Regions from separate parts of the Micromonospora terminaliae genome, predicted to be linked through region 1. Evidence: predicted binding sites of a transcription regulator. Region 1 holds the regulator's gene; each other region holds the start of a gene.
What was found. Region 1 encodes HrcA, which represses chaperone genes, less so after heat shock. Its sites were predicted from a motif close to GGTTNGCACNCTCNNNNNGAGNGTGCNAACC; they were not measured.
Positions count from the first base shown of each region.

Region 1 (10,153 bases):
CTCGCTGTCGAGCGTCTTGATGGTGAGCCGGGTGCCGAGCGCGGCCGCCGTCATGGGCACGGTGACCCGGCAGTGCAGGTCGTCGCCCTTGCGGGAGTAGACGTCGTGCGGCCGCTCGTGGATCTCGACGTAGAGGTCGCCGGCGGTGCCGCCGCCCGGGCCGACCTCGCCCTGCTGGGCCAGCCGGATCCGCATGCCGTCCTCGACGCCCGCCGGGATCTTGACGGTGAGTGAGCGGCGGGTGCGCACCCGGCCGTCGCCCGCGCAGGTCGGGCAGGGGTGCGGGATGGTGGTGCCGTAGCCCTGGCAGACGGTGCACGGCCGGGCGGAGACCACCTGGCCGAGGAAGGTCCGCTGCACCGACTGCACCTCGCCCCGGCCGCCGCACGCCTCGCAGGTGGCCAGGTGGGTGCCGGCCGCGGTGCCCGCGCCGGAGCAGGTGGTGCAGAGCACCGCCGTGTCGACGGTGATCGGCGCCTCGACGCCGAACGCCGTCTCGTTCAGGTCCAGCTCCAGCCGCAGGATCGCGTCGGCGCCCGGCCGGGTGCGCGGCCGGGGACCCCGGCTGCCGCCCGCGGCCCCGCCGAAGAAGGCGTCCATGATGTCCTGGAAGCCGACGAACGGGCCGGCGCCGCCCGGGCCACCCGCACCCGCGCCCCCGCCGCCCGGGGCGAGCGGGTCGCCGCCCAGGTCGACGATCTGCCGTTTCCGATCGTCCGACAGGACCTCGTACGCGGCGTTGATGTCCTTGAACTTCTCCTGTGCCTCCGGGTCCGGATTCACGTCCGGGTGGAACTGCCGCGCCAGCTTGCGGTAGGCGCGCTTGATCTCGTCGTCGGAGGCGTCCCGGCTCACGCCGAGAATGCCGTAGTAGTCCCTGGCCACTGCGTTCGGTGTCCTCATGTTTCGTCTCGCGTTGCGCCGGTCGTCGGCCGGAGCCGGCCGTCGGCCCTGACTGGTCAGTTCTGGGCCAGCAGTTCGCCCACGTAGCGTGCCACGGCCCGCACCGTGGCGATGGTGCCGGGGTAGTCCATCCGGGTCGGGCCGAGCACGCCGAGACCACCCACGATCGTGCTGCCCGGGCCGTACCCGGTGCTGACCACCGAGGCGGCGCGCAGGTTGTCGATCTCGTTCTCGTCGCCGATGAGCACCCGGGTGGTGCTCGGCTCGGCCTCGCCGATCAGCTTGAGCAGCACGACCTCCTCCTCGAGCGCCTCGAGGATCGGACGCAGCGAGCCCTGGAAGTCGAGCAGGCCGCCCCGGGTCAGGTTGGCCGTGCCGGCCAGCGCGATGCGCTCCTCGTGCCGCTCGACCAGCGTCTCGAGCAGGACGCTGGAGAGGGTGGCCATGGCCGGGCGCAGCTGCGGGGTGGACTCGTCGACGAGGGCCTGCACCAGCGGCGGGGTGTCGGACAGCCGGCTGCCGACCAGCTTCTCGTTGACCACCCGGCGCAGGTCGGTCACGTCGTCGGCGGCGACCGGGCCGGGCAGCTCGACCAGCCGCTGCTCGACCCGGCCGGTGTCGGCGATCATGACGACCATCAGCCGGGTGGTGGAGATCGGCACAAGCTCCAGGTGGCGCACCTTGGAGCGGGCCAGGCTCGGGTACTGCACCACGGCGACCTGCCGGGTGAGCTGGGCGAGCAGCCGGACCGTGCGGTGCACCACGTCGTCGAGGTCGACAGCGCCGACCAGGAAGCGCTCGATGGCCCGGCGCTCGGCCGGGCTGAGCGGCTTGACCCGGGACAGCCGGTCGACGAAGAGCCGGTAGCCGCGGTCGGTGGGCACCCGGCCGGCGCTCGTGTGCGGCTGCCGGATGTAGCCCTCCTCCTCCAGCACCGCCATGTCGTTGCGCACGGTCGCCGGGGAGACGCCCAGCTGGTGGCGCTCGACCAGGGCCTTGCTGCCGACCGGCTCCTGCGTGGCGACGTAGTCCTCGACGATCGCGCGCAGCACGGCGAGCTTGCGGTCGTCGAGACCCATCTCCCCACCTCCTGACGCACCTCGTCGCACCGGCGCGGGGCGTCCGCCGGGCGTCTGGCACTCGACTGTAGCGAGTGCCAGTCTACGTCGGCGGGCCCGCCGACGCGATGATCAGCGACGCACCCCCGGTGCGGGCCGCCGCACAGCCGGTCCGCCACGGCCGAACAGCCGGACATCCCGGGCGATCTCGCTCTGGTGCGCCCTTGCCCCCGGGACCTACCGTGACGACCATGACTGAACCTCCTCGCCCTCCCGGAGCGGGGGACTCCGGCGCACCGCCGCCGGAGCCGACCCCGCCGTCGGCGCCGTACGGCTCGCCGTCGGCCGCCGAGCCACCCACCGCACCACTGTCCGGGGCACCGGCGGGGGGCGACTATCCCCCGCCCGGTGGCTATCCGCCGCCTCCCGGCGGCCAGCCGCCGTCGGGCGGCTACCCACCCCCGGGCGGCTACCCCCCGCCGGGCGGCTACGCCCCCACGGGCGCCGGCTACCCGGGCGGCGGCGCCTACGGGCCGCCCGTCGGCTACGCCAACAACGACGACAAGACCTGGGCCCTCGTCGCGCACTTCGGCGGCGCGGCCGGGATGTTCGTCGGCGGCGGCGTGCTGGGCTGGGTCGCCCCGCTGGTCGCCCTGCTCGCCCGCGGCAACCAGTCGCCGACCGTCCGCGCGCACGCGATCGCCGCGCTCAACTTCCAGCTCATCTGGTCGATCATCGCGCTGGTGGGCTGGATCCTCGCCTGCATCCTGATCGGCTTCGTGATCGGTTTCGGCGCGATGATCGTCGGCATCATCTTCGGCATCCTGGCCGGGGTGAAGGCCAACGAGGGGCAGCTCTACCGCTACCCGATGTCGGCCAGCCTGATCAAGTGACCCGCCCCCGGCCGGCTCCCCTTCCCGGGGGGCCGGCCGGTCCGGTCAGGGCAGCAGGTCGCGGACGACCGCGTCGGCGAGCAGCCGGCCGCGCAGGGTGAGCACCGCCCGGCCGGCGGCGTACGCCTCGGCGTCCAGCAGGCCGTCGGCCCGGGCCCGCTCGGCGCCCGCCCGGCCCGCCTCGTCGAGCCCGGACAGGGGCAGGCCGGTGGCGAGCCGCAGCCGCAGCATCACGTCCTCCATGTGCGCCTCGTCCCGCGTGAGCACCTCCCGGGCCAGGCCGGGCGACTCCCCGGCGGCCAGCCGCTGGGCGTACGCCGTCGGGTGCTTGACGTTCCACCAGCGCACCCCGCCGACGTGGCTGTGCGCCCCCGGGCCCAGGCCCCACCAGTCGGCGCCGGTCCAGTAGAGCAGGTTGTGCCGGCACCGGGCCGCGTCGGAGCGGGCCCAGTTGGAGACCTCGTACCAGGAGAAGCCGGCCGCGCCGAGGGCCGCCTCCGCCGCGAGGTAGCGGTCCGCCGCCACGTCGTCACTGGGGTACGGCAGCTCGCCGCGCCGCATCCGGGCGGCCAGCCGGGTGCCGTCCTCCACGATGAGGGCGTACGCGCTGACGTGGTCCACGCCCGCGGCGACCACCTGGTCCAGCGAGGCGGCGAAGTCCTCGGCGCTCTCCCCCGGCGTGCCGTAGATCAGGTCCAGGTTCACGTGGTCGAACCCGGCGTCCCGCGCCTCCAGCGCGGCGGCGGTGGCCCGGCCGGCGCTGTGCTGCCGGTCGAGGATCGCCAGCACCCCGGGCGACGCCGACTGCATGCCCAGCGAGATCCGGGTGTAGCCGGCGGCCCGCAGCGTCTTGAGCGACTCCGGGGTGACCGTCTCGGGGTTGGCCTCGGTGGTCACCTCGGCGCCGGCGGCCAGCCCCCAGGTGCGGTCGATGCCGTCGAGGATCCGGGCCAGGTCGTCGGCCGGGAGCAGGGTGGGGGTGCCCCCGCCCACGAAGACGGTGTCGACGCGGGGCGGCGGGGTGTCGCCCAGCACCCGGCCGGCGAGGGCCAGCTCGGCCAGCACCGTGTCGGCGTACGTCTCGCGGCCGGCACCGCCGCCCAGCTCAGCGGCCGTGTAGGTGTTGAAGTCGCAGTAGCCGCACCGGCTGGCGCAGAACGGGACGTGCACGTACACGCCGAAGCCGCGCGCGCCGACGGCGCGGCGGGCGGCAGCGGGCAGCGCCCCGTCGCGCGGGACGGGTTCGCCTTCTGGAAGGACGCCGGGCATGGCCACTAGTGTGCCCGGCATGACCTCTCCGGACGCTCTCGTGCGGGTCGCCACGGCCCGCGGGGTGACCACCCTCACCCTGGACAGCCCGCACAACCGCAACGCGCTCTCCACCCCGCTGATGACCCAGCTGCTGGCCGGGCTGGCCGCGGCGGTCGCCGACGACGCGGTCCGGGCGATCGTGCTGGACCACACCGGCCCGGTGTTCTGCTCCGGGGCGGACCTCAAGGAGACCGCCGCTGCGTACGCCAGCGGGTCGGTGCCGGCCGGGATGCTGGGCGACGTGCTGGTCGCGGTCCGGGAGTGCCCGAAGCCGGTGCTCGCGCGGGTGGCCGGGCCGGCGCGGGCCGGCGGCCTGGGCCTGATTGCCGCCGCCGACCTGGCGGTCTGCGCCGAGGAGGCCACGTTCGCCTTCACCGAGGTCCGGATCGGGGTGATCCCCGCGGTGATCTCGGCGACCGTGCTGCCGCGGCTGCACCCCCGGGCCGCCGCCGAGCTGTACCTGACCGGCGACACCTTCGACGGCCGGCGGGCCGCCGAGATCGGCCTGGTCACCGCCGCCGTGCCGGCGGACGCGCTGGACGCCGCGGTCGAGCGCTACTGCGCCTCGCTCGTGAAGGGCGCGCCGAAGGCCCTCGCCGGGACCAAGGCGCTGCTGCGCCGGCCGGCCGCCACCGATCTGCGCGCCGAGATCACCGAGTTGGCCGCCCTCTCCACCGGGTACTTCCTGTCCGAGGAGGGCCGGGAGGGCGTCCTCGCGTTCCGGGAGAAGCGGCCCGCGGCCTGGGTACCCGCCGCAGACTGAGGCCGAGGGGCGTCCCCGGACGCGGCGCGTGGCGGGGCGGTGACGGAGCGGGAGCCGTCCGGTCGGCCGACCCGGACACGGGAGTGGGCGACGTACGCTTGGCGGGCTGTCGGGACAGGGGGTGCGGGTGCGAACGCGAGCGGCGATCGTGGCATCGGGTGTGGTGGTGGCGGTGCTGGCCCTGCTCGGCGTGTGGTTCGTCGCGAAGCAGTTCGGGCACCACCTGCGGCTGCCGACGGCCACCCGCACCTGCACCGTCCAGGCCGACGGCGAGGTCGTGCTCGGCGCCGACCAGATGGCCAACGCGGCCACCATCGCGGCCATCGGGGTGCAGCGCGGGATGCCCGAACGGGCCGTCGTGGTGGCGCTGGCGACGGCGTACCAGGAGTCGCACCTGCGCAACATCGCCCACGGCGACCGGGACTCGCTCGGCCTGTTCCAGCAGCGCCCGAGCCAGGGCTGGGGCACCCCCGAGGAGATCCGCGACCCGCGCTACGCGGCGACGAAGTTCTACGCCGCGCTGAAGAAGGTCAGGGGCTGGGAGAAGCTGCGGGTCACCGAGGCCGCCCAGCGGGTGCAGCGGTCGGCCTACCCCGAGGCGTACGAGAAGTGGGCCGACGAGTCGCAGGTGCTCACCCGCGCGCTGCTCGGCAACGCGACCGGAGCGGTGGCGTGCACGGTCGGCCCGACGCCGACGATGCGCGGCCCGGCCGCCGCCAGCGCCCTCATGCAGAGCCTCGCCCTGGACTGGGGGCTGCCGGAGCTGAGCTCGGGCACCGACCTGACCGGGCTCACCGTGCCGGCGGCCGACAGCCGCAACGGCTGGCGGTACGCCCACTGGCTGGTCTCGCACGCCGACGACCACGGCGTGAAGCGGGTCCGCTTCGGCAGCCTGGAATGGACGGCCGAGCAGGGCACCTGGGGCCGGGTGAAGGGTGATCCGACGACCCAGGTGCTGGCCGAGGTCTTCGCCGCGACCTGACCCGCCGATCAGGCGACGGTGCCGAGCCGGCGGCGGACCTTCGCCTGCACCGACTCGGGCAGGTCCGGCACGTCGAGCAGGCGCGGCAGCAGCTCCGGCTCCAGCGTGGTCGCCCGGAACACCTCGCCGATCGTCACCCCGTGCGCCGGCCGGTCGACCACCTCGACGGGATCGCCCGCGCCCACGTCGCCCTCGCGCAGCACCCGCAGGTACGCCCCGGGCGCCCCGTGGACGGTGAACCGCTTGATCAGGTCGGGCATGCCCCAGAACCCGGCGAAGGTGCGGCACGGCGTGCGCGGCTTGGTCACCTGGAGGACGGCGGAGCCGACCGCCCAGCTCTCGCCGATCACGGCGCCCGTCACGTCCACCGCCCAGGTGGTGAGGTTCTCGCCGAAGGCGCCCGGCCGCAGCGTCCGGCCCAGCTCGGCGGCCCACCAGCCGGCGTCCTCCTCGGCGTACGCGTAGACCGCCTGGTCGGGGCCGCCGTGGTGGGCCCGCTCGCCGATGAAGTCGCCGGTGACCCCGCCGAACCGGATCGCCACCCGGCCGTCGACCGGCCGCTTGTCGATGCCGCTGCGTCCGCTCGGGTCGCCCGCCCACTCCGCCTCGGTCACCCCGCCGATGTTCACCGCCGCCAGCCTGCCCGTCATGGCGGCCAGCCTAGGGGCCGCCACCGGGCGCGCGGAAACGGGTTCCTCCCCCCGGCGCCCGGCGGACCGCTCAGCCCTTGACCGCCCCGGCGACCAGGCCGGAGACCATCCGGCGCTGGACCAGCAGGAAGAAGACGACCACCGGCAGCGTGAACAGCGTCGAGGCGGCCATCACCGAACCCCAGGCGGTGTCGTCGCGCCCGAAGAAGAACGTCATGGCCACCGGAAGCGTGTACTTGTGCTGGTCGTTGACGAAGGTCAACGCGAAGATCAGCTCGTTCCAGGCGGTGATGAAGGAGAAGATGCTGGTGGCCACCAGGCCGGGGGCGACCAGCGGGAAGAGCACCTTGCGGAAGGTCTGGGCGCGGCTGGCCCCGTCGATGGCCGCCGCCTCCTCCAGTTCCTTGGGCACCGCGGCCACGAAGCCGCGCAGCATCCACACCGCGAACGGCAGCGAGAAGCCGAGGTACGTCAGGATCAGGCTGGGCAGCGTGTTGTAGAGCCCGAGCCGCTGGATCATCAGGAACAGCGGGATGACCAGCGCCTCCAGCGGGATCATCTGCACCACGAGCAGCAGGATCAGGAAGGTCGTACGGAGCTTGAAGCGGAACCGGGCCACCGCGGTCGCGGCGAGCAGCGCGACCAGCCCGCTCAGCAGCACGGTGGCCACCGCCACCAGGGCGCTGTTCAGGAAGAAGTCCGTGAAGGTCACGCCCGGGATCAGGTTGCCGGTGAGGATCTCCCGGTAGTGCTCCAGGGTCGGCTCCGCCGGCACCGGGCGCGGCGTGGCCGAGAAGATCTCCTTGTTGGGCTTCAGCGAGGTGGCGACCATCCAGTAGACCGGGAAGGCCGCGAAGAGCGCGACCAGCAGGCCGGCGCCGTTGAGGGCGATCTTCTTCACGACTCGTCCTCCTGCCGGAGCACCATGCGGACGTACACGCCGGTCACCACCAGCAGGATCAGGGTGAGGATGACGGCGATCGAGGAGCCCAGGCCGTACTTCGGCGGCGGCGAGAACGCCTCCGCGTACGAGTAGATCGACAGCATGAACGTCGACCGGTCCTGGGTGCCGCCGGCCAGCACGAACTGCTGGGTGAAGACCTTGAAGTCCCAGATCGTGGAGAGCACCACGAGGATGCCGAAGACCGGCCGCAGCATCGGGAAGGTGACGGACCAGAAGACCCGCCACGGGCCGGCCCCGTCCACCCGGGCGGCCTCCTGGAGCTCGCTCGGCACGCTCTTCAGCCCGGCCAGCACGCTGACGGCGATGAACGGGAACGAGTGCCAGACCACCACGAGGGTGAGGATGCCGAAGAAGAGCAGCGGGTCGTTGAACCAGCCGTAGCCGGTCCAGTCGCTGCGCCCGAACAGGGTCGTCGAGAGCCCGTCCGGAAGCTTGTTGAACAGCCAGGTCACCAGGCCGCTGGTGTCGTCGAAGATCCACTTCCAGACGATGGTGCCGGTCAGCGCCGGGGTGGCCCAGGCCAGCATCACGCAGCTCGCCACGAACGTGGCCATCTTCCTGCCGAGCCGGTTGAGCAGCAGCCCGACCAGGGTGCCGAGGATCATGGTGAGCACCACGTTGGCCACGGCGAAGAGCACGGTGTTGCGCAGCACCGTACGGAAGAACGGGTCGCCGAGGATCTGCGCGTAGTTGGCCAGGCCCACCCACGGCCACTCGCGGTCCCCCCGCAACTGCCGGACGCTGTCCAGCTTGTAGAAGGACATCATCACGACCTGGCCGAGCGGCCAGAGCAGCAGCACTCCGATGATGGCCAGGCAGGGCAGGAGCAACAGGTACGGGAGGCGGTCCACGCGGCGGCGCCGCCGCGCGGGGGTCTCCCGCGCGGCGGCCTCGCCGGTGACCTCGGTCAGCGTGGTCACTTGGCGTTGAGGATGCTTTCCATCTCGGTGGCCGCGTCGGCGGTGGCCTTCTCGACCGTCTTCTGGCCCTTGATGACCGAGCTGTTCATGGCCTGGGTGACCGTCTTGGTCCGGCTGACCTCGACCCACTTCGGGGTGAGCGGGGTCAGCTTGGTGTTCTGCATGGTGGTGGCGAACGCGGCCATCACCTTGTCGTTGGCGTAGTTGCCGCCGCCGACCAGGTCCTTGTAGACCGGGAAGAAGTTCAGGCTGCTCGCGAACTCCTGGTCCTTCTGCTTGCTCAGCAGCACGGTCAGGTAGTCCCAGGCCAGGGCCTGCCGCTTGCTGTCCTTCCAGAGGGCGATGTCGGAGCCGCCCGCGAAGGCCGGGGCCGGCTTGCCGTCCGGGCCGGGGATGGGGAACGTGCCCCACACCTTCTCGATATCCGGGTTGTCCTTCTTCATGGCGCCGCCCTGCCAGCTACCGGCGAACGCCATGGCGGCCTTGCCGGTGGCGAACTGGGTGCGGGCGTCGACCTCGTTCCACGCGGCGGCGGCCGGCGGGGCCACCTTGTGCACGGTCACCAGGTCGGTCCAGAACTTGACCGCCTTCTGCGCCTCCGGCGTGTTGTAGCCGGACTTCCAGCTGTCGCCGTCCTTGGTGGCGATCTCCGCGCCGGCCGCCCAGAGGAACGAGTAGAACGGCAGCTCGGAGTTGCCGGGCAGGGCGATGCCGTAGGTGCCCGGCTTCTTGGCCTGGACGGTCTTCGCGGCGGCGACCAGCTCGTCCCAGGTGGTCGGCGGCTTCACGCCCGCCTCGGCGAACCAGTCGGTGCGGTAGTAGATGGCGCGCACGCCGGCGTACCACGGGACGCCGTACTGCTTGCCGTCGAGCTGGGCGTTCTTCACGAGGTCGGGAAGGATGTCCTTGCCCTCGGACCAGCCGTTGAACTTGTCGGTGACGTCGGCGAGGGCCTCCTGCGCCGCCCAGCCCTGCGTCTCGGTGTTGCCCAGCTCGGTGACGTCGGGGCCCTCCCCGCCGGCGAGGGCGGCCTGGAACTTCTTCGGCGCCTCGAGCCAGGGGATGTACTGCACCACGACGTCGGTCTCGGGGTGCTTCTTCTTGAACTCCGCCTCGACGCCGTCGAGGAACTTGGTCTGGGCGTCGCCGCCCTCACCCATCATCCAGACCGTCAGCTTGCTGTTGTCCGCGGCCTTTTCGTCGTCGCCGGAGCCACCGCACCCGGACAGCACCATCGCGGCCGAGGCCACGATGGCGGTGACCGGGGCCAGCCGCTTCCACCTGTTCACGCCATATCTCCCTCGGGGCCGTTTGGCACTAACCTTCTCCGCCGCACCTTAGTAGGAAAATTTCCTTTACAACAGGGGGTACTCGCGGCGGGCGGCCGTGGCGACCGTATCGCAGCCGGAGGCCCGGGCGGCAGGGGTGCCGTCCGGGCAGCTCAGGGAGACGGAAGCGGGCGCCCGACCGGCCGGTCGGGCGCCCGCTTCAGTGCTTCGGCGATGGGGTCAGTAGCGCGAGACGCCGCGGCGGCGACCCACACCGGCCACCAGGGCCACGCCGATGGCGGCGAACAGCACCTGCAGCAGCAGCTCACGCCAGTCGATGCCGGCGGTGTCGGCGAAGCCCGAGGCCCGCGCGACGATGGTGCCCAGCAGCGCGGCGCCGACGCCGATCAGCATGTGCAGCCACATCGGCATGTTCTGGCG
Region 1 is NZ_CP045309.1:4,147,286-4,157,438, forward strand. Features, by position in the region: gene dnaJ (molecular chaperone DnaJ) at 1-885, opposite strand, end outside; gene hrcA (heat-inducible transcriptional repressor HrcA) at 960-1,982, opposite strand; gene GCE86_RS18860 (DUF4870 domain-containing protein) at 2,213-2,854, shown strand; gene hemW (radical SAM family heme chaperone HemW) at 2,900-4,123, opposite strand; gene GCE86_RS18870 (enoyl-CoA hydratase-related protein) at 4,143-4,928, shown strand; gene GCE86_RS18875 (hypothetical protein) at 5,050-5,910, shown strand; gene GCE86_RS18880 (MOSC domain-containing protein) at 5,919-6,560, opposite strand; gene GCE86_RS18885 (carbohydrate ABC transporter permease) at 6,631-7,461, opposite strand; gene GCE86_RS18890 (carbohydrate ABC transporter permease) at 7,458-8,444, opposite strand; gene GCE86_RS18895 (sugar ABC transporter substrate-binding protein) at 8,441-9,733, opposite strand; gene GCE86_RS18900 (GlsB/YeaQ/YmgE family stress response membrane protein) at 9,953-10,153, opposite strand, start outside.

Region 2 (10,153 bases), 600 kb from region 1:
TTCTGCCGACGGATCTCGTCCTGGCTCGGTCCCGCACGCATCGCCACCGTCATGTCCGTACCGGGTTCAGCGGGTGCCCGTGGCGGCGGCCCGCCGGCGGGACAGCGCGTCGATCGTGGCGGCGGCGAGCAGTACCACGCCGGTCACCACGTACTTCACGCCCGAGCTGTAACCCATCAGTCCCATGCCGTTGTCGATGACCGCGACCACCGCGCCACCGAGGACGGCGTCCAGGATCCGGCCCTTGCCGCCGAAGAGGCTGGTGCCGCCGATCACCGCCGCGCCGACGGCGTAGAGCAGTACGTTACTGCCGCCGGTGTTGGGGTCGACCGAGTTGGCCCGGCTGGCCGCCACGATGCCGCCGATCGCCGCCATCGTGGAGCAGATGACGAACACGGAGATGCGGATCCGGTCGACGTTGATGCCGGCCCGGCGGGCCGCCTCGGCGTTGCCGCCGACCGCGTAGACGTGCCGGCCGTAGCTGGTGCGCTGGAGCACGAAGGTCCAGATCACCAGCAGCAGCGCGATGATCGGCACCACGATCGGCACGCCCTTGAGCGAGACGACCAGTACGTTGCGGCTGCGCTCCAGGTTGAGCACGTAGACGGCGAGGCCGAGGATGACGGCGAGGCCGACGATCCGGGCGAGGACCACCGCGGTCGGGTCGGTGAGCAGGCCGCGGGCGGCACGGTTGCGGTGCCGCAGCAGTTGCACGGCCGCGTACCCGGCGACGGCCACCGCGGCCAGCGCCCAGCCGAGCGCGGGGGAGAGGTTGCGGTTGGCGATGGCGAGGATGATGTCGTCCCGCACCGAGATGTTGGAGCCCTCCTTCATGAGCATCAGCACGATGCCCTGGAAGGCGAGGAAGCCGGCCAGGGTGACCACGAAGGACGGGATGCCGACCTTCGCGACCAGCAGGCCGAGCAGGGTGCCGATCACCACGCCGGTGATCACGGCGGCGAGCATCGCCACGTACCACGGGTAGCCGCGCTCGGTGACCGCGTTGGCCAGGATGGCGGCGCAGACACCGCTGGCGAAGCCGGCGGAGAGGTCGATCTCGCCGAGCAGCAGGACGAAGATCAGACCCATCGCGATCAGCGTGGTCGCCGCGCCCTGGGTGAACAGGTTGGCGAAGTTGCCGGCCGTGAAGAAGGTCGGCCGGGCGATCGAGAAGCCGACCACCAGCGCGAAGAGCATGAACACGGCCGGCAGCGCGCCGATGTCGCCGCCGCGTACCCGGCGCCAGTAGTTGTTGAAATGGGTGCCGACGGTGGGCGCCGGCGCGACTGCGGCGGGGCCTTCCTTCTGGACGGCGGTGGTGGTCATCGGACGGCTCCTGGAGTCGTGTCGGCGGGCGCGGCGCCGGTGCCGTTGCTGCCCGTGTCGGCGAGGCCGAGGTTGCCGGAGCGACCGGCGGTGATCAGCTCGACCACCTGCGCGTGCGTGATGTCGCTGGTCTTCACCTGGGCGACCATCTGGCCGAGGTAGAGGGCGGCGATGCGGTCGGAGACCGCGAAGACGTCGTTCATGTTGTGCGAGATGAGCACCACGGCGAGGCCGTTGTCGGCGAGCCGGCGGACCAGTTCCAGCACCTGGGCGGTCTGTGCGACGCCGAGGGCGGCGGTGGGCTCGTCGAGGATGACCAGCTTGCTGTTCCAGAGCACCGCCTTGGCGATGGCGACGGTCTGCCGCTGCCCGCCGGAGAGGCTGGACACGTGCTGACGCAGCGACTTGACGGTCCGCACGCTCAGCCCGGCCAGGGTCTCGGCGGCCATCTGCTCCATGGTCGGCTCGTCGAGCACGATGCCGCTGCGCTTCTCCCGGCCGAGGAACATGTTCTGCACGATGTCGAGGTTGTCGCAGAGCGCGAGGTCCTGGTAGACGACCTCGATGCCCAGCGCGGCGGCGTCCCGGGGGCTGTTGATGCTCACCGGCCGGCCGTCGAAGTGGAACTCGCCGGCGTCGGTGGGATGGATGCCGCTGATGCACTTCACCAGGGTCGACTTGCCGGCGCCGTTGTCGCCGACCAGCGCGGTCACCTCGCCGGGGTACGCGGCGAAGGCCACGTCGCGCAGCACCTGGACGGGACCGAAGCTCTTGTCGATCCCGCGTAGCTCCAGCAGGGGGGTTGCGGACACGGGGGTCTCCTTGGGAACGGAGGGAAGGTCTCGGATCCCGTCCGGCGTGGGCGCCGCCCGGCACGGATGTCCGTGCCGGGCGGCGCCGCCTGGAGCGGGGGATGGGTCAGCTGATGCCGGCGTCGGTGCAGAGCTTGGCGAAGTTGCCGGTGCAGAGCTCGTCCTTGGTGACGTAGCCGTCGGCCACGACGTCCTTGACGTTGTCCTTGTAGATCGCCTTCGGCTCCAGCAGGACGGCCGGGACGTCCCGCCCGCCCTCCGGGTCCTTGACGGTCTGGCCGGTGTCCTTCTTCTGGCCCTTGGCCAGCCCGATGGCCAGCTCGGCGGCCGCGTCGGCCTCCTTCTTGACCGCCTTGTAGACCGTCATGCACTGGTCGCCCAGGAGGATGTTCTGCAGGCCCTCCTTGGTGGCGTCCTGACCGGTCACCGGGACCTTGCCGTTGAGCTTGTTCTTCTTCAGCACCGAGATGGCGGCGTTGCCCAGGCCGTCGTTGGCGGCCAGCACCCCGTCGATCTTGCCGCGAGCCTTGGTGAGCTGCTGCTCGAAGATCGTGGCGGCCTGCGCGTTGTCCCACGCCGGCACGGAGTCGTCGGCGACCTTGGTGTACTCCTTCGAGTCGAACTTCGGCTTGAGCACCGAGTCGTACCCGTTCTTGAACAGGGTCGCGTTGTTGTCGGTCGGCGAGCCGTTGAGGTAGGCGATCGACGGGTTCTTCGCGCCCTTGTCGGTCAGGCACTTGCTCAGGCCCTCGCCCTGGAGCTTGCCGACCGCCTCGTTGTCGAAGCTGACGTAGTACTGGGCGGAGCCGCCCAGGGTCAGCCGGTCGTAGTCGATGGTGGCGACGCCCTGCGACTTGGCCTTGTCGAGCACGGCCTTGCCGGTGCCGGAGTCCAGGTTGACGATCATCAGCACGTTGACGCCGTTGGTGATCATCTGGTCGGCGATGGTCTGGAAGGCGTTCTTGTCGTTCTGGGCGTTCTGGATGTCCGAGTCGACACCGGCCGCGTCGAACGCCTCCTTGAGGTACTTGCGGTCGGCGCCCTCCCACCGGGCGGAGGACTTGCTGTCGGGGAGGATCACGCCGATCTTCGGCTTCTTGTCCGTCGAACCGCCGGCCTGGTCGGAACCGCCGTCGTCACCGCAGGCGGCCATGCTGCCGGTCGCGAGAAGACCGACGGCCGCGAAGGTGAGGAAGCCCTTGCGCATGTGCATGGGTCCTTTCGGGGGTTGGGGGAGTTGTTGTCGGTGTTTTGTTGTGCCCGGCAACGTATTCCCCCGCTCCGGAGTGGCGCAAGAGAGCCGAGGTCAGAAGTTTGTTGGCGGCAGTAACAATTCAGCAACGCAACTGACACCCGGCGGTCACCGCCGGAGAGCGCTCCCTCCGGGGAGCTGCGGGAACGCTCCCAGGTGACCTGCGGTGGGACGGCTCAGCGGGTGGCGATCGACGCCGTGACGGCGTCGGTCAACGCGACCAGGTCGGCCGGGGCGAGCTCCAGTTGCAGGCCGCGACGGCCCGCCGAGACGTAGACCGTCGGATGTTCCAGCGCGGTGGCGTCGATGACCGTGGGCAGCCGCTTGCGCTGGCCGAGCGGGCTGATCCCGCCGCGGACGTAGCCGGTGGCCCGCTCGGCCACCGCCCGGTCCGCCAGGGCCGCCCGCTTGCCGCCCGCCGCGGCCGCCAACGCCTTGAGGTCCAGCTCGCCGGTGACCGGCACGACCGCCACGGTCAGCCCGCCGTCGACCTCGGTCACCAGGGACTTGAAGACCCGGGCCGGCGGCACCCCGAGGGCCGCCGCGACCAGGGCGCCGTAGTTCGGCGCGTCCGGTGAGACGTCGTACGGGTGCGTGCTGTGCGCGATCTTCCGCTTGGTCAGCAGTGCCGTCGCCGGAGTGCCCTGTCCCGCCATGAGCGACAAGCTAACCCGGCCGTACGCGCCGGGCGAGCGGGAAACCGTCAGGCGGGAAGCGGGCGGCAGAGGAGCACGGTCGGCGCCCCGCCCACCCGGGTCAGCACCAGGCTGGCCGCCGCGTCGCCGGCCAGCTTCAGGTCGCGGCGCAGCTTCTCCGGCTCCAGCGCCGAGCCGCGCTTGAGGATCTCCACCCGCCCGACCCGGCGCTCCCGCAGCAGGGCCCGGAGCCGCTTCAACGAGAACGGCAGCACGTCGGTGATCTCCAGGCAGCGGGCGAACGGGGTGGGCCGGCCCTCGTCGCCGTACAGGTAGGCGATGCTCGGGTCGGCCAGCGTGCCGTCGAGGTCGCGGGCCAGTTCGGCGACCAGGTGCGCCCGCACCACCGCCGGGTCCGGGTCGTACAGGAAACGGCGGACCGGCCCGACCGCCGCCTCGGCGTCGCCGCCGCCGGTCAGCACGTGTGCGGCCTGCTCCCGCAGCACCGTGGCGCGGCGGGGCACCTCGGCCAGCGCGCCGCACCAGAGCGCCGCCTCGACCAGGTCGCCGTCGACGCTCACCCACTCCGCCTCGGCGCCCGGCGGGATGAGCGCGTGGTCCAGCCCGGGCGCCACCTTCACCACGGTGCGCGGCACCCGTTCGGCCAGCCCGGTGACGAAGTCCCACGGTGGCGAGTAGGCGTTCGGGTCGAAGATCCGCCGGCCGGTACCGGCCTTCCGGCGGGCCGGGTCGCAGAAGACGCCGTCGACCCGGGTCACGTCGAACGCCGTGGCGTCCCCGCACTCCACGGTGAAGCGGTCGGCCAGCCCGGCCGCCTCGGCGTTCGCGGCGGCCATGGCGGCGGTCAGCGGGTCGGCCTCCACGCCGTACACCCGGATGCCGGCGCGGGCCGCGGCCAGCGCGTCCGCCCCGAGGCCGCACCCCAGGTCGGCCAGCGTCGCCACGCCCGCGGCCCGCAGGCGCTCCGCCCGGCGCCCCGCCACGACCCCCCGGGTGGCCTGCTCCAGCCCCGCCCGGGTGAGGAACATGCCGCCCGCCGCCGCGCCGAACTTGCCGGCCGCGCGGCGCCGCAGCTCCGCCTGGGTCAGCGCCGCCGCCGCGAGGCCGCCGGGCACCCCGGCGGAGCGGAGCGCGGCCGCCGCGGTGAGCGGGTCGCCGCCGGCCACCCGCGCCGCCGCGTCGAGCGCGGCCGACCCCTCGGGGGTACGCAGAGCGGCGAACTGTTCCAGGTCCACCCCGGCATTCTCCCGGCCGCCCGACCCGCCCGGCCCGGGGCCCCTGGGAGGGGTGCCGTGGCGACACGGGAGGCGGCGCGTTGGCACTCTCCTTGACGGAGTGCTAGCCGAGGAATAACCTGCGATTAGCACTCTCACCCTGAGGGTGCCAACGCCCGGGCCCTGGTGTCCGGGGGTTGAACGCCAGGCGGACCGGCACCCGCGACGACGGCCCCGCCCGGTGGCATGTGGCAGATTGACGCCGGTCGCCCGCGACCGGCAACGACACCAAGTACCCCAGGAGGGTATGCCCGTGACTACCGCGACCAAGGTTGCGATCAAGCCGCTCGAGGACCGCATCGTGGTCCAGGCGAACGAGGCCGAGACCACCACCGCCTCGGGCATCGTGATCCCCGACACCGCCAAGGAGAAGCCGCAGGAGGGCACCGTCCTCGCTGTCGGCCCGGGCCGGATCGACGACAAGGGCAACCGCGTGCCGATCGACGTCAAGGTCGGCGACACCGTCCTCTACTCGAAGTACGGCGGCACCGAGGTCAAGTACGCCGGCGAGGAGTACCTGGTGCTCTCCGCCCGCGACGTCCTCGCGGTCATCGAGAAGTAAGCAACCGATCAGTGTCGTTGCCCCGGTCCGGCTCGCCGGGCCGGGGCAACGTCGCTTCGAAGGGATACAGATGGCGAAGATCCTGAGCTTCTCGGACGACGCCCGGCACCTGCTGGAGCATGGTGTCAACGCCCTCGCGGACGCGGTCAAGGTCACTCTCGGCCCGCGCGGGCGCAACGTCGTCCTGGACAAGAAGTTTGGTGTGCCCACGATCACCAACGACGGCGTGACGATCGCCAAGGAGATCGAGCTCACCAACCCCTACGAGAACCTCGGCGCGCAGCTGGTCAAGGAGGTGGCGACCAAGACCAACGACGTCGCCGGCGACGGGACCACCACCGCGACCGTGCTGGCCCAGGCCATGGTCCGCGAGGGCCTGCGCAACGTGGCCGCCGGAGCCAACCCCACCGGCCTCAAGCGGGGCATCGACGCGGCGGCCGCCAAGGTCTCCGAGGCGTTGCTCGGCCGGGCCGTCGAGGTGGCCGACAAGGAGTCGATCGCGCACGTCGCGACGATCTCCGCGCAGGACGCCACCATCGGCGAGCTGATCGCCGAGGCGATGGAGCGGGTCGGCCGCGACGGTGTCATCACCGTCGAGGAGGGCTCCGCCCTGACCACCGAGCTCGAGGTCACCGAGGGCCTCCAGTTCGACAAGGGCTTCATCTCGCCGAACTTCGTCACCGACGTGGAGGGGCAGGAGGCGGTCCTGGAGGACCCGTACATCCTGATCACCACGCAGAAGATCTCGGCCATCGAGGAGCTGCTGCCGCTGCTGGAGAAGGTCCTCCAGAACAACAAGCCGCTGCTCATCGTCGCCGAGGACGTCGAGGGCCAGGCCCTGTCCACGCTGGTGGTCAACGCGATCCGCAAGACCATCAAGGTCTGCGCCGTGAAGGCCCCCGGCTTCGGCGACCGCCGCAAGGCGATGCTCCAGGACATGGCGATCCTGACCGGCGCCGAGCTGGTCGCCCCGGAGCTGGGCTACAAGCTCGACCAGGTCGGCCTGGAGGTGCTCGGCACCGCCCGCCGCGTGGTGGTCGACAAGGAGAACACCACGGTCGTCGACGGCGGCGGCCAGTCCGCCGAGGTCGCCGACCGGGTCGCCCAGATCCGCAAGGAGATCGAGGCCTCGGACTCCGAGTGGGACCGGGAGAAGCTGGCCGAGCGGCTGGCGAAGCTCTCCGGCGGCATCGCGGTGATCAAGGCCGGCGCGGCCACCGAGGTCGAGATGAAGGAGCGCAAGCACCGCATCGAGGACGCGATCTCCGCGACCAAGGCCGCGGTCGAGGAGGGTACGGTCCCGGGTGGCGGCGCCGCCCTGGCCCAGATCCTGCCGGTGCTCGACGACGACCTGGGCTTCACCGGTGACGAGAAGGTCGGCGTCTCGATCGTGCGCAAGGCGCTGGTCGAGCCGCTGCGCTGGATCGCCCAGAACGCCGGCCACGACGGCTACGTGGTGGTGCAGAAGGTCGCCGGCCAGGAGTGGGGCAACGGCCTCAACGCCGCCAACGGCGAGTACGTCGACCTGGTCAAGTCCGGCATCCTCGACCCGGTGAAGGTGACCCGCAACGCGGTCGCCAACGCCGCGTCGATCGCCGGTCTGCTGCTCACCACCGAGAGCCTCGTGGTGGAGAAGCCGGAGAAGGCCGAGCCGGCCGACGCCGGGCACGGCCACGGCCACGGGCACGGCCACCAGCACGGCCCGGGCTTCTGATCCCGAGCCGTACGGCCTGACGTCAGGGCACACCGCCGACCTCGGCGGTGTGCCCTGACCCGTCTCTGCTTACGAAACCCTGACGAGGTTGGCGGTCGGCCGCTCCGAGCGACGACACTGGTCGCCGTGAGCAGCATGTCGCGCGGCCGGGCCGCGCTGGCCGGGGTCACGGCCGCGGTCGTCGCGATCGGTGTCGCCGAACCGGTGGCCGTCCTCACCGGTCCCCGGTCCGCCCCGCTGATCGCGGTCGGCGGGCTGGTCGTCGACGTCGTGCCCGAGCCGCTCAAGCAGTTCGCCATCGCGGTCTTCGGCACCTACGACAAGATCGCCCTGCTGGTCGGCACGGCGGTGCTGCTGGCCGCGATCGCCGCGCTGCTCGGCGTGCTGGCGGCCCGGCGGCTCCGGTTCGGCCTGGCCGGCATCGCCGCGTTCGCGGCCCTCGGGGTGGCCGCCGCCCTGACCCGGGCGGGCGCGGACGCCCTCGACGCGCTGCCCTCCCTGGTCGGTGGTGCACTGGGTGCGCTCACGCTCTGGGCGTTCGTCGCGGGCCCGCTGCGCGAGGCTGCCGCCCCCTCGACCCCGCCGTCGCCGCCCGCCGCCGCGCTCGCGCGGGACGAGGCGCCGGCCGGGTGGGAGCCGCAGGAGGCCGCCGGGGACGAGTCGCGGCGGCGGTTCCTGCGCGGCGTGGGCCTGCTGGCCGGCACGGCGGCGGTGGCGGGGCTCGGCGGGCACTGGCTGGCCGGGCGGCGGGGGGTCTCGGCGGCCCGCGAGGCGGTGCGCCTGCCCACGCCGGTCGCGCCCGCCCCACCGGTGCCGGCCGGCGCGGACCTGGCGGTGGACCGGCTCGCCCCCTTCGTCACCCCGAACCGCGAGTTCTACCGGATCGACACGGCCCTCGTGGTGCCGCAGGTCGACCCGGCGACCTGGCGGCTGCGTATCCACGGCCGGGTCCGCAGACCGCTCGAGCTGAGCTTCGACGACCTGCTCGCCCGGCCGATGGTCGAGCGCCACATCACCCTGGCGTGCGTCTCCAACGAGGTGGGCGGCGACCTGATCGGCAACGCCCGCTGGCTGGGCGTGCCGATCCGGGAACTGCTGGACGAGGTCGAGCCGGAGGAGGGTGCGGACCAGGTGGTCGGCCGCTCGGTCGACGGCTGGACCTGCGGCACCCCCACGGCGGTGCTGCGGGACGGCCGGGACGCCCTGCTGGCGGTCGGGATGAACGGCGAGCCGCTGCCGGTGGAGCACGGCTTCCCGGTGCGGATGGTGGTGCCCGGCCTCTACGGGTACGTCTCGGCGTGCAAGTGGGTGACCGAGCTGGAGCTGACCAGCTTCGCGGACTTCGACGCGTACTGGGTGCCGCGCGGATGGTCGGCGCAGGGGCCGATCAAGACGGAGTCCCGGATCGACACGCCGCGCCGGCGGGACCGGCTCACCGCCGGACCGGTCACGGTCGCCGGGGTGGCCTGGGCCCAGCACCGGGGCATCCGCCGGGTCGAGGTACGCGTCGACGACGGCCCCTGGCACGAGGCGACCCTGGCCCCGACGGTCTCGGTAGACACCTGGGTGCAGTGGTCGTGGCGCTGGGACGCCACCCCGGGCGACCACACCCTCCAGGTCCGGGCCACGGACGCCGCCGGGGAGACCCAGCCGGCGCAGCGCCGCCCGGTCGCCCCGGACGGCGCCACCGGCTGGCACACCGTCCCGGTCGAGGTCGGCTGACCCCGGCGCCTCCACTCCGGCGAGCGGCATCGGGTTCCGACCGCCTGTCGAGCTGATGTCGCAGACGACTCAACGGTGTCCGGACCCCAGCCCGGTCGGCCCTCTCCGCGAACCAGCGCGGCCCTCGGTGTCGGCCGGCCGGGCCATGCCGCGCGAGCGGGAGCAACCGGAGCGGGTGGGCGCCAACCGAGGGCCGAGGCGGGGTGGCGACGGCTGTGGCGGTGGCCGGCCTGGGCATCGCAATGTGCGGGCGCCCGCTCAGGCGGGTTCGGTCGGCGGTCGCCCTGGGTTCGAGTCGTTGGTGATGTCAGCTCGACAGGCGCTGCCGGAGAAAGTCCCCGCTCCGGTGATGAGGGCGAAACGCGACGCCGCGCCCGGAGTTCCGGGGCGCGGCGTCGCGGTGGTCGATGCGGAACGGTCAGGCGATCTTGCGCTGGTCCGGGACGGCGGACTTGTGCGGGCGGCCGAGGCGGGCCTCCAGCCGGGCGACGTCCACGCGGGACTGCCGGCGGTCGGCCAGGTCCTCCCAGCCGAGGGCGAGCAACCGCAGCCGCTCCGACTCGCTGAAGCCGCCCCACACGCCGTAGGGCTCGCGGACCGAGAGGGCGTGGGCGGCGCACTCGGCGCGCACCGGGCAGGTGCGGCAGACGGCCTTGGCGCCGGACTCGCGGCGCAGCCGCGACGAGCCGCGCTCGCCGTCCGGGTGGAAGAACTGGGCGCTGTCCCGGCCGCGGCAGGCACCGAGTCGCTGCCAGTCCCAGAGGTCGACAATGGGTCCGGGCAGTCTGCGTACGTTCGACATCAGCACCCCTCCTCCCGCGCGGCACCGCGGAGA
Region 2 is NZ_CP045309.1:4,743,265-4,753,417, reverse strand. Features, by position in the region: gene GCE86_RS21715 (ROK family protein) at 1-41, opposite strand, end outside; gene GCE86_RS21710 (sugar ABC transporter permease) at 67-1,326, opposite strand; gene GCE86_RS21705 (ATP-binding cassette domain-containing protein) at 1,323-2,138, opposite strand; gene GCE86_RS21700 (sugar ABC transporter substrate-binding protein) at 2,245-3,345, opposite strand; gene ybaK (Cys-tRNA(Pro) deacylase) at 3,567-4,046, opposite strand; gene GCE86_RS21690 (THUMP-like domain-containing protein) at 4,094-5,281, opposite strand; gene groES (co-chaperone GroES) at 5,568-5,882, shown strand; gene groL (chaperonin GroEL) at 5,953-7,596, shown strand; gene GCE86_RS21675 (molybdopterin-dependent oxidoreductase) at 7,732-9,318, shown strand; gene GCE86_RS21670 (WhiB family transcriptional regulator) at 9,737-10,120, opposite strand.
Region 2: the regulator HrcA is predicted to act here: its motif matches at 5,405-5,435, upstream of groES (co-chaperone GroES).

Region 3 (10,153 bases), 920 kb from region 1:
GGGCTACGGCTTCATCGCCGTCGACGGCGGGCAGGACGTCTTCGTCCACTTCTCCGCGATCGAGATGGACGGCTACAAGGCGTTGGACGACGGCCAGCGGGTCGAGTTCGAGATCGCCCAGGGCCAGAAGGGCCCGCAGGCCGAGCGGGTCCGCGTCATCGCCTGATCCTTCTCGTGGCCGCCGCCCGATCGGCGGCCACGTCACCCCGACCAGGGGGCTGCGGCGCAGGCCCGCGCCGTGGAAGATCATGAGCCGTTCCAGCCATCGCCGCTGAGGAGGGTTCATGTCCGACCTGCCCCCGTCGGGTTCCGCCGAGCCGGTGCCCCCGGCGTCGCCCGGTGCCCCGGCCGACCCGACCCGGCCCGTCAGCCCGGCCCAGGCGGTCCGGCCGCCCGCCGCCGGTGACACCGTCGTACCGGCGCAACCCGGCCCGCCCGCGGTGCCCGGCCCGCCGGTCGGCCCCGGCGGTTTCGCCCCGCCCAGCCAGCCCGGAGCCGCCGGCCAGCCGTGGGGGCCGTATCCGACGGAACCGGCCGGGCCGCCCGTGCCCGGCCAGCCCGGAGCCACCGGCCAGCCCGGAGCCCCGGGTCAACCCTGGGGGCCGTATCCGGTGGATCCGGCCGGGCCGCCGCAGGGCTGGTCCTGGCCGACGACGCCGATGCCCGGCGCGGCCTACCCCTACCCGATGCCCGGCGGGGCCTATCCCGGCTACCCGATGCCCGGCTGGCACCCCGGCCTGGACCCGCAGGACCCGCTGGTCACCCCGCCGCACGCCGGCATCGGCGGGTGGTTCGGCCGGTGCGGTGGCGCGTTGCGGCGCGGCTGGCGGCAGCTCCTACCGATCATGCTGCTGACCCAGACCGTCCCGGCGGCGGCGATCGCGGTCATCTCCCTCGCCCTCGCCCCGACGGATCAGCCGGTCACCGGCCCGGACGGCGCTCCGGTGCTGCCCGACGGCTATTTCGAGCACATCTTCGCCTTCTACGGCGCGGTGCTGCTGGCCGCGCTGATCTTCGGCCCGCTGCAGAGCACCGGCTGGGCCGCCGGCACCTGGGTGGTCGCCCGCCAGGCGGCCGGTGAGCCGGTGGGGGTCGGCGCGGCGCTCCGCTACGGTCTGCGCCGCGCCCTCGGCCTCTGGGGCTGGACCATCGTGGCCTCGCTGCTCATCACGGTCGGCGCCTGCCTCTGCCTGCTGCCCGGCCTCTACGCGGCCTTCGCGTTCGCCCTGTTCGGCCCGATCTACCTGTTCGAGCGGCAGGAGCCGATCGGCCGCGCCTGGCGGATGTTCCACCAGCGGTTCGGCCTGGTGCTGGGCCGGGTGGCGCTGGTCATCTGCGTGCTGATCGTCGCGGCGGTGCTGGACGGGATGGTCGGGTTGATCAACCAGCTCGTCTTCGGGGCGGACCCGATGGCCGCCCCGGGCACCGCGGCGGGCGCCGCGACGCTGGCCGTGGCGGGTGCGGTGCTGACCACCCCGGCCTATCTGGCGCAGCTCGTCGGGCTGGTCGCCACGTACGCCGAACAGCGGGCTCACGAAGGCCCGGTGAACGCCGCCCGGCTGGCCGCGGAACTCGGCTGAGCGAGGGCAGCGTGCTTGCACTCGGCTAGGGAGAGTGCTAAACAAGTCATTGGCACTCGCGTACGGTGAGTGCCAATGGTCGGGACGGTAGGGCAACGGTCGCGGCGGTGCCGGATGGCGCCGGAGCGGCACGGGGCCGGTCGTCGCGGGCTGTCCGGCCCGACCGAGGAGACGTCGTCGTCGCCAGGTGGCGACGTCCCCAAGGTGCGTACACCAGACGGCCCATCCGGGGAACCCTCGGGTGGCCCGTGAGTGTCCAGGAGGACAACGCCGTATGGCCAAGATGATCGCGTTCGACGAAGAGGCGCGCCGCGGCCTCGAGCGGGGCATGAACCAGCTCGCCGACGCCGTGAAGGTGACCCTCGGCCCCAAGGGCCGCAACGTCGTGCTCGAGAAGAAGTGGGGTGCCCCCACCATCACCAACGATGGTGTGAGCATCGCCAAGGAGATCGAGCTCGAGGACCCCTACGAGAAGATCGGCGCCGAGCTGGTCAAGGAGGTCGCGAAGAAGACCGACGACGTGGCCGGTGACGGCACGACGACGGCGACCGTCCTGGCCCAGGCCCTGGTTCGTGAGGGTCTGCGCAACGTGGCCGCCGGCGCCAACCCGATGGCCCTGAAGCGGGGCATCGAGGCCGCCGTGGCCAACGTCTCGGAGGAGCTGCTGAAGCTCGCCAAGGACGTGGAGACCAAGGAGCAGATCGCCTCCACCGCCTCCATCTCCGCCGCCGACCCCAGCGTCGGCGAGATCATCGCCGAGGCGATGGACAAGGTCGGCAAGGAAGGCGTCATCACCGTCGAGGAGAGCAACACCTTCGGCCTCGAGCTCGAGCTCACCGAGGGCATGCGCTTCGACAAGGGCTACATCTCCGCCTACTTCATGACCGACCCGGAGCGTATGGAGGCCGTCTTCGACGACCCGTACCTCCTGATCGTCAACAGCAAGATCTCGTCGGTGAAGGACCTGCTCCCGATCCTCGAGAAGGTCATGCAGTCGGGCAAGCCGCTGCTGATCATCTCTGAGGACATCGAGGGTGAGGCCCTGGCGACCCTGGTGGTCAACAAGGTCCGCGGCACCTTCAAGTCGGTCGCCGTCAAGGCGCCGGGCTTCGGTGACCGCCGCAAGGCCATGCTGGCCGACATCGCCATCCTCACCGGTGGTCAGGTCATCAGCGAGGAGGTCGGCCTCAAGCTCGACGCCGTCAGCCTCGACATGCTGGGCCGCGCCCGCAAGGTCGTGGTGACCAAGGACGAGACCACCATCGTCGACGGTGCCGGCGACGCCGAGCAGATCCAGGGCCGGGTCAACCAGATCCGGGCCGAGATCGAGAAGAGCGACTCCGACTACGACCGCGAGAAGCTGCAGGAGCGCCTGGCCAAGCTGGCCGGCGGTGTTGCGGTGATCAAGGTCGGCGCGGCCACCGAGGTCGAGCTGAAGGAGCGCAAGCACCGCATCGAGGACGCCGTCCGCAACGCGAAGGCCGCCGTCGAGGAGGGCATCGTCCCGGGTGGTGGCGTCGCGCTGGTGCAGGCCGGCAAGACCGCCTTCGACAAGCTGGACCTGGCCGGCGACGAGGCGACCGGCGCGCAGATCGTCAAGATCGCGCTGGACGCCCCGCTGCGGCAGATCGCCGTCAACGCCGGCCTCGAGGGTGGCGTCGTCGTCGAGCGGGTCCGCAACCTCGACCCGGGTCACGGCCTCAACGCCGCGACCGGCGAGTACGTGGACCTGCTGGCCGCGGGCATCATCGACCCGGCCAAGGTGACGCGTTCCGCCCTGCAGAACGCCGCCTCGATCGCCGCGCTGTTCCTCACCACCGAGGCCGTCGTGGCGGACAAGCCGGAGAAGACCCCGGCCGCCCCGGCTGGCCCGGGTGGCGGGGAGATGGACTTCTGAGTCCAGCTTCACCCAGCACGCCGAAAGGGGGCGGGCCGCGTCAGCGGTCCGCCCCCTTCCGTATGTCTCAGGCCCGTATGTCTCAGGTCGGCAGTCGGCGTTGGTTGCGTCGCTTGTGCGCCCGGTCGTAGGGCGGCGTGAGCCGGATCGGTTCGTCCACCGGTTGCAGTGGTTCCTCGGTGGGCGGCCCGTCGGCTCCGGTCATCTCCGCGAGCTGCTCGGCGTCGCCGAAGTCGAGCCGGTCGAACGGCAACTGGCCGGGAAGCTCGCCGACCGGTCGCCAGCTCGCCGGCTGGTCGTCGGTCCGTTCGTCGTCCGTGGTCATGCCCGCCTCCTCTAACCCCTGACCGTAGGGGCCCGTCGATGCCGGGGAGGCCGAACGGCGTTATTGCCGTCTATGTAACTTTAGTTACTTCTGTCCGTTCAGCGCCTTCCGGTACAGGAAGAACACGCGCTCGATCCGCGCGCCCGCCGCACCCGAGTAGAACGGCACGGGGCCCACCCAGCCGATCTGCGCCGTCCCGATCCCGGCCGACGCCTGGTCGCGCAGGCAGCGCCGGAGCAGCACCCCGCCGATGCCCGAGCCCTCGGCCGCCGGGGCGGTCCCCATGGGCCCGAACCAGCTCGGCCGCGACGACCCGTACGCGGCGAAGCCCAGGACCTCGCCGTCCCGCTCGGCCAGGTGCGCGCCCGCGTCCGGCCGCCCGACCGAGCCGGCCAGTTCACCGTCCCAGGCGCCGCCGAACGTGGTCCGCGCGAACTCGGCCAGCGCCGGCAGGTCCGCCGGTTCGGCCCGGCGTACCGTGACGCCCCGGCCGGCCAGCCGCTGCTCGGCAACCTCCGTGGAGCGCAGGGCCGGCGAGCCCTCGCCGAGGTCGGCGGTCATGTTCCAGGCCGTCCGGTCCTGCCGGTAGCCGAGCCGCAGCGCGGCGCAGACCGCCGGGGTGTAGCGCACGTCGATTCCCGGCCAGGCGTAGTGCGGCGCGTTCCCGGCCAGCAGCAGCTCGTCCGCGCCGAGCGCGGCGAGCCGGGCCTCGGCCTCGGCCAGCAGCGAGCCGCCGACCCCCTGACGGCGCTCCTCCGGAGCCACCGCCACCAGGTCGACGTGACCGAGCCGCGGGTCCCGCGCGGACAGCGAGCCGACCAGCACCCCGACCAGCCCGCCGCCGCGAACCGCGCCGAGCCGCAGCACCGGCCGGTCGGCCGCCGCCCGGTCGGCGAGGGTGGCCACGATCGCCGGCGCCTCGGCGGCGTCCTCCGGCAGGTCCAGGGCGCGCCGGCAGAGGTCGACGACCTCGGGCAGGCGGTCCGGACCCAGCTCGATGATCTCCACGTCCATGGACGCCGACCCTAGGCCATCGGTCGACCAATGGACAGGGTTGTTAACCGAGGTCCGCGGCCCGCGCGGCACGGACCGCCGCGTACGCGTCGACCAGCCCCGCGCCCACCAGGTTCCGGGTGCCGCCGCAGGGCGCGTCGGCAGGCACCACGGCCGGCGTGGCCGTCTCGGCCAGGATCCGCCGGGTCCGGTCCAGGTCGCCGACCAGCGCCGGGTTGGCCGACCACATGAGCGCCACCACGCCGGCCACCTGCGGGGTCGCCATCGAGGTGCCGTCCAGCGTGGCGTAACCACCCCCCGGGTACGCCGACGGCACCGCGGCGCCCGGCGCCACGAGGTCCGGCTTGGCGGCGCCACCGGCCGCCGGCCCCCGGCTGGAGAACCGGGTGAGCCGGCGGGCCCGGTCGACCGCACCGACCGTGAGCACGTCCGGGTACGGCGCCGGCGGGTCCGCGATGGAGCCGCAGTACGGGCCGGTGTTGCCGGCGGCGGCCACCACGAGGATGCCGGCCGCGGCCAGCGCGGCGGTCGCCGGCCGCAGCGCCCCCGCGTCGCAGCCCTCCACGGGCGGGCAGCCCCACGAGTTGGTCAGCACGTCCGGCGCCCGCTGCGGCCGTCCGTCGGTGAGCGGGTCCCCGCCCGGCGGGAACGGGGCCAGCATGAACTGCAGGCAGTCCAGGTAGCGCGCCGGGCTGCCCAGGTTGCGGTCCAGGTTCACGCAGCCGACCCAGCTCGCCCCGGGGGCCACCCCGATCCCGTTCCGGCCCACCGCGCTGCCCACCGTGTGCGTCCCGTGGCCGCCCCGGTCGGCCGGCGTCGGGCGGTGCTCCCAGGGGTCGTACCAGGAGTCGTCGCCACCGCGGAAGCCGGCGGCCAGGGCCGGGTGCCGGCCGTCCACACCGGAGTCCGAGCTGCCCACCACCACGCCGGCGCCGGTCACGCCCAGCTCCGACCAGACCCGGTCCGCGCCGATCAGCGAGACGTTCCAGGCCGGACCGGTCGGCGCCGGCACGGTGCCCCGGGTCGGGGGCGCAGCCGCGGGCAGCGGCCGCAGCCGCTGGCTGACCAGCACCCGGGCCACCTCCGGCCGGCCGGCGAGCCACGCCCGGACCGCCGGCCCGCCGTCCGTCTCGATGGCGTTGACCAGGTAGTACGGCGTCGGGTGCAGGCGCAGCCGGGTCAGCTCCCGGCGCAGGTCGCCCTGGGTGCGCCCGGCCGTGGCCACGAGCCGCCGGTAGACCTCGGCCGCCCGCGCGTCCCGGCCCGCCCGACCGGGCGCCCCCGCGGGGATGCCGGTCAGGTCCGCCTGCTCGCGGAGCACCACGAGCAGGCGTTCCCCGTGCAGGCCGGGCTGGCCGGGGACCGCGTACACCACCACCACGGCGGCGAGCAGGGCCGCGGCGACCAGTCCGGCGAGGCCGCGCCGGGGCGCGCGGGCACGGGGCCGGGCGAGCAGCACCCCGTACCCGACGGCGAGCAGGACCGCGACGGCGAACGCGGCGCCGGTCGCGACCGCGACCCAGAACGGGACGTCGCGGGTCGTGGCCAGCAGGACGGTGACCTCCTCCGGGTCGGCGAACGCCAGCGGCCCGAGCAGCGCGAGGCCGACCAGCCAGCGCGCCGGCCGCCGTCCGGCCGGCCGACCGGCGTGCCGGGCCGCCGCCTCCAGCGCGCCCAGCACGAAGCCGAGCGGCGGCAGCAGGAACAGCGCCGGCAGCTGCGCCCCGGACTGGCCGGCCCCGGCGCCCAGCAGCGCCAGGCTCACCCCGGCGACCAGCCCGCCCACCAGCACGAGCCGGGCCGGCCGCGGCGGGGCGCCGACGGCGAACGCGGCCCAGAACGCGGGGCCGAGGAGCACCCCGGCGAGCGCGCCGAGCGCGGCGGCGGCGAGCGCGGCGAGCAGCGTCTCCAGCGCGCCGCCCAGCGCGCCCACCCACACCCAGGGCAGCAGCGACGCCAGCCCGGCCGCCGCCGCCAGCAGCGTCAGCGGCCCGAACCGCCCGCGCGCACCGGCGGACGCCGGAGGGGTGGACCGGCGGCGGATCAGCCGAGCGAGGACCAGGGCGAGCAGCGCGGCGGTCGCGGCCAGCGCGGCCAGGTACGCCTCGTGGTGCACCGGCGGCAGCGCCCGCAACAGGGTCAGCGCGCCGAGCGCCAGGGTTGCCGCCAGCCACGCGCGGCCGGTCGCCCGGATCGCGGGGGAGCGGGGGAGCAGCGCGAGCGCCAGCGTGGGCGCGCCCACCAGCAGCACGGTGACCAGCGCCACCACCGGCCACACGGCGAGCGAGCGGTCCAGGCCGGCGACCAGCACGAGCTGGTCGACCACCCAGCCGACGAGCTGGCCCGGCACCGCGACCAGCACGGCCCAGAGGCCGGTCACCACCGCGGCTACCACCGGCCACGGCCCGGTGTCCGGGCGAGCGGGAGGAAACGGGGGTACGGGTGCGGTGGGCGGGCCGGCCTGCATGGCCCTCACCGTACGGCCCGACGGGTGCGTGCCGCGGGCGGCGGGCGACGGTTACGGTGGACGGGTGCGCGACCCCAACGTGTCCCGATCCGAGGCCGGTCAGCTCTCCGCCGAGCGCCGCGCCGACGACCTGCGCCGACTCCGCGCCGAGCGGTTCGACGTGCTGGTCATCGGCGGTGGCGTGACCGGGGCGGGCGCCGCGCTCGACGCCGCGTCACGCGGCCTGAAGGTGGCGCTGGTGGAGGCGCGCGATTACGCCGCCGGCACCTCCAGCCGGTCCAGCAAGCTGATCCACGGCGGCCTGCGCTACCTCGAACAGCTGGAGTTCCACCTGGTCCACGAGGCGCTGACCGAGCGCGGGCTGCTCGCCACGCGGCTGGCCCCGCACCTGGTGCGCCCGGTGCCGATCCTGGTGCCGCTCCCCGCCGAGGGCGGGGTGCGCGACCTGCCCCGCCGGTTCTTCCGGCGCTCCTACTACGGCGCCGGCGTGGCCGCCTACGACGTCTTCGCCGGGGTGTTCGGCGGCGGGCGCGGCATGCCGCTGCACCGGCACCTGACCCGGGAGGGCGCCCACCGGATCTTCCCGAGCCTGCGGCCGGACAAGCTGGCCGGGGCGATCCGCTACTACGACGGCCAGGTCGACGACGCCCGCCTCGTGGTGACCCTGGCCCGGACCGCGGCCAGCCTCGGCGCGACCGTGGTGACCAGCGCCCGGGCGGTCGGGCTGACCCGGCAGGCCCGGGAGGTCACCGGGGTCCGGGTGCGCGACCTGGAGGCGCCCGCCGGCTCGCCGGACGCCGAGTTCGAGGTACGTGCCCGCACCGTCATCGCCGCGACCGGCGTGTGGAGCGACGACATGTCCCGGATGCTCAACGACGTGGGGCTGCGCCCCGGCTTCCGGGTCCGGGCCTCCAAGGGCGTGCACCTGGTGGTGCCCCGCTCGGCGATCACCGGCGAGGCCGGGCTCATCCTGCGCACCGCCACGAGCGTGCTGTTCGTCATCCCGTGGGGCGGCCACTGGATCATCGGCACCACCGACACCGACTGGCGGCTCGACCGGTCCCACCCGGCGGCCACCGCCAAGGACATCGACTACCTGCTGGAGCAGGTGAACGCGGTGCTGGACCGCCCGCTCACCACCGACGACATCGAGGGCGTCTACGCCGGGCTGCGCCCGCTGCTGGCCGGCGAGGCGGACTCCACCTCCAAGCTCTCCCGGGAGCACGCGGTCATCGAGCCGATGCTCGGGCTGCTGCTGGTGGCCGGCGGCAAGTACACGACCTACCGGGTGATGGCCTCCGACGTGGTCGACCGGGCCGTGCACCGGCTCGGCTGGACCCGGCCGTCGCGCACCGCCGACCTGCCGCTGCTCGGCGCCGACGGCTACGCGGCCATGTGGCGCGACCGGGCCGACCTGGCCCGCCGGCACGGGGTGCCGGTCGGGGTGGTCGAGCACCTGCTGGAGCGCTACGGCACGCTCACCCTGGACCTGCTGGCCCTGGTCGACGCCGATCCGCTGCTCGGCTCCCCGCTGGCCGGCGCGCCGGAGTACCTGGCCGCCGAGGTGGCCTACGCGGCCCGGGCCGAGGGGGCACTGCACCTGGAGGACGTGCTGACCCGGCGTACCCGGATCTCCATCGAGACCAGCCACCGCGGCCTGGAGTCGGCGGAGCACGCCGCGGAGCTGATGGGTGCGGTGCTCGGCTGGGACGAGGCGACCCGCGCCCGGGAGGTGGCCCACTACCGGGCCCGGGTGGAGGCCGAGCGGCAGTCGCAGCTGATGCCGGATGACGTGGCGGCCGACGCGGCCCGGCTGGGCGCTCCGGACGTGCGGGGCTTCGCGGCGGACCGGGGCGCCGACGGCGACAGCGTGGCGTCCCCTTCCCGGTGACCGGCCGGTAACGTCGTTCCGGAGGGTTCCGGCCCTACCTACGGAAGTGTAGGTTTCCCCGCGTGGTTCGCCCATCCTGGTCGTGCGTCCCCGCGCTGTCCGTCGGCGTCCTGCTGGCGACCGCCCTGACCGGCTGCTCACTCTTCGGCCGGGCCGAGGGCGCCACCACATCGGACGGCGCGCACGCCGCCGCCCCGACGCCGGCCGGGCGGCGTGTCTCCCTGGTCCAGCAACTCGGTCCGGCCGGGCCGCCGCGCACGCTCGAGGTGGAGCCGACGGGGCGGTGGCAGTGCCGCGACTGCGCGGGCGACGGGGTCGACTCCACGGGTGCGCTCACCCCGGAACAGACGCAGCGGTTGCAGGGGATGCTCGCCGACCCGGCCCTGGCGAACGAGACCGACCAGGCGCGGCAGTACAAGCAGGGCTGCATCGACGCGCTCACCTCGACGCTGCTGATCCCGCCGGGGCTGACCATCACCATCCAGGACTGCCCGGGCGAGCCCAAGCCGCCGGTGGCGTACCAGGTCCTGCTGCTGATCACGCAGGCCACCCCGGCCGAGGACAAGACGACCTGAGGCGTCAGAGCACCTTGCCGGGGTTGAACAGCCCCGCGGGGTCCAGCGCCGCCTTGATCGCCTGGTGCACCCGCACGCCTACCGGGCCGATCTCGCGGGCCAGCCAGTCCCGCTTCAGCAGGCCGACCCCGTGCTCGCCCGTGCAGGTGCCGCCGAGTTCCAGCCCGAGCCGCATGATCTCGTCGAACGCCCGCCGTCCGCGGGCCAGGCCGGCCGGGTCGGCCCGGTCGACCACGATGTTCGGGTGCATGTTGCCGTCGCCGGCGTGCCCCACGACGCCGATCGGCACGGCGCACTCCTCGGCGATCCGGGCCACCCCGTCCAACAGCGCCGCCAGCGCGCCCCGCGGCACCGCCACGTCGTCGATGACCAGGCCGCCGTTGCCCCCGGGGAAGGCGTCGGCG
Region 3 is NZ_CP045309.1:5,069,705-5,079,857, reverse strand. Features, by position in the region: gene GCE86_RS23320 (cold-shock protein) at 1-166, shown strand, start outside; gene GCE86_RS23315 (hypothetical protein) at 285-1,580, shown strand; gene groL (chaperonin GroEL) at 1,855-3,477, shown strand; gene GCE86_RS23305 (hypothetical protein) at 3,560-3,802, opposite strand; gene GCE86_RS23300 (GNAT family N-acetyltransferase) at 3,887-4,816, opposite strand; gene GCE86_RS23295 (S8 family serine peptidase) at 4,860-7,283, opposite strand; gene GCE86_RS23290 (glycerol-3-phosphate dehydrogenase/oxidase) at 7,363-9,174, shown strand; gene GCE86_RS23285 (hypothetical protein) at 9,237-9,749, shown strand; gene GCE86_RS23280 (FAD-binding oxidoreductase) at 9,754-10,153, opposite strand, start outside.
Region 3: the regulator HrcA is predicted to act here: its motif matches at 1,628-1,658, upstream of groL (chaperonin GroEL).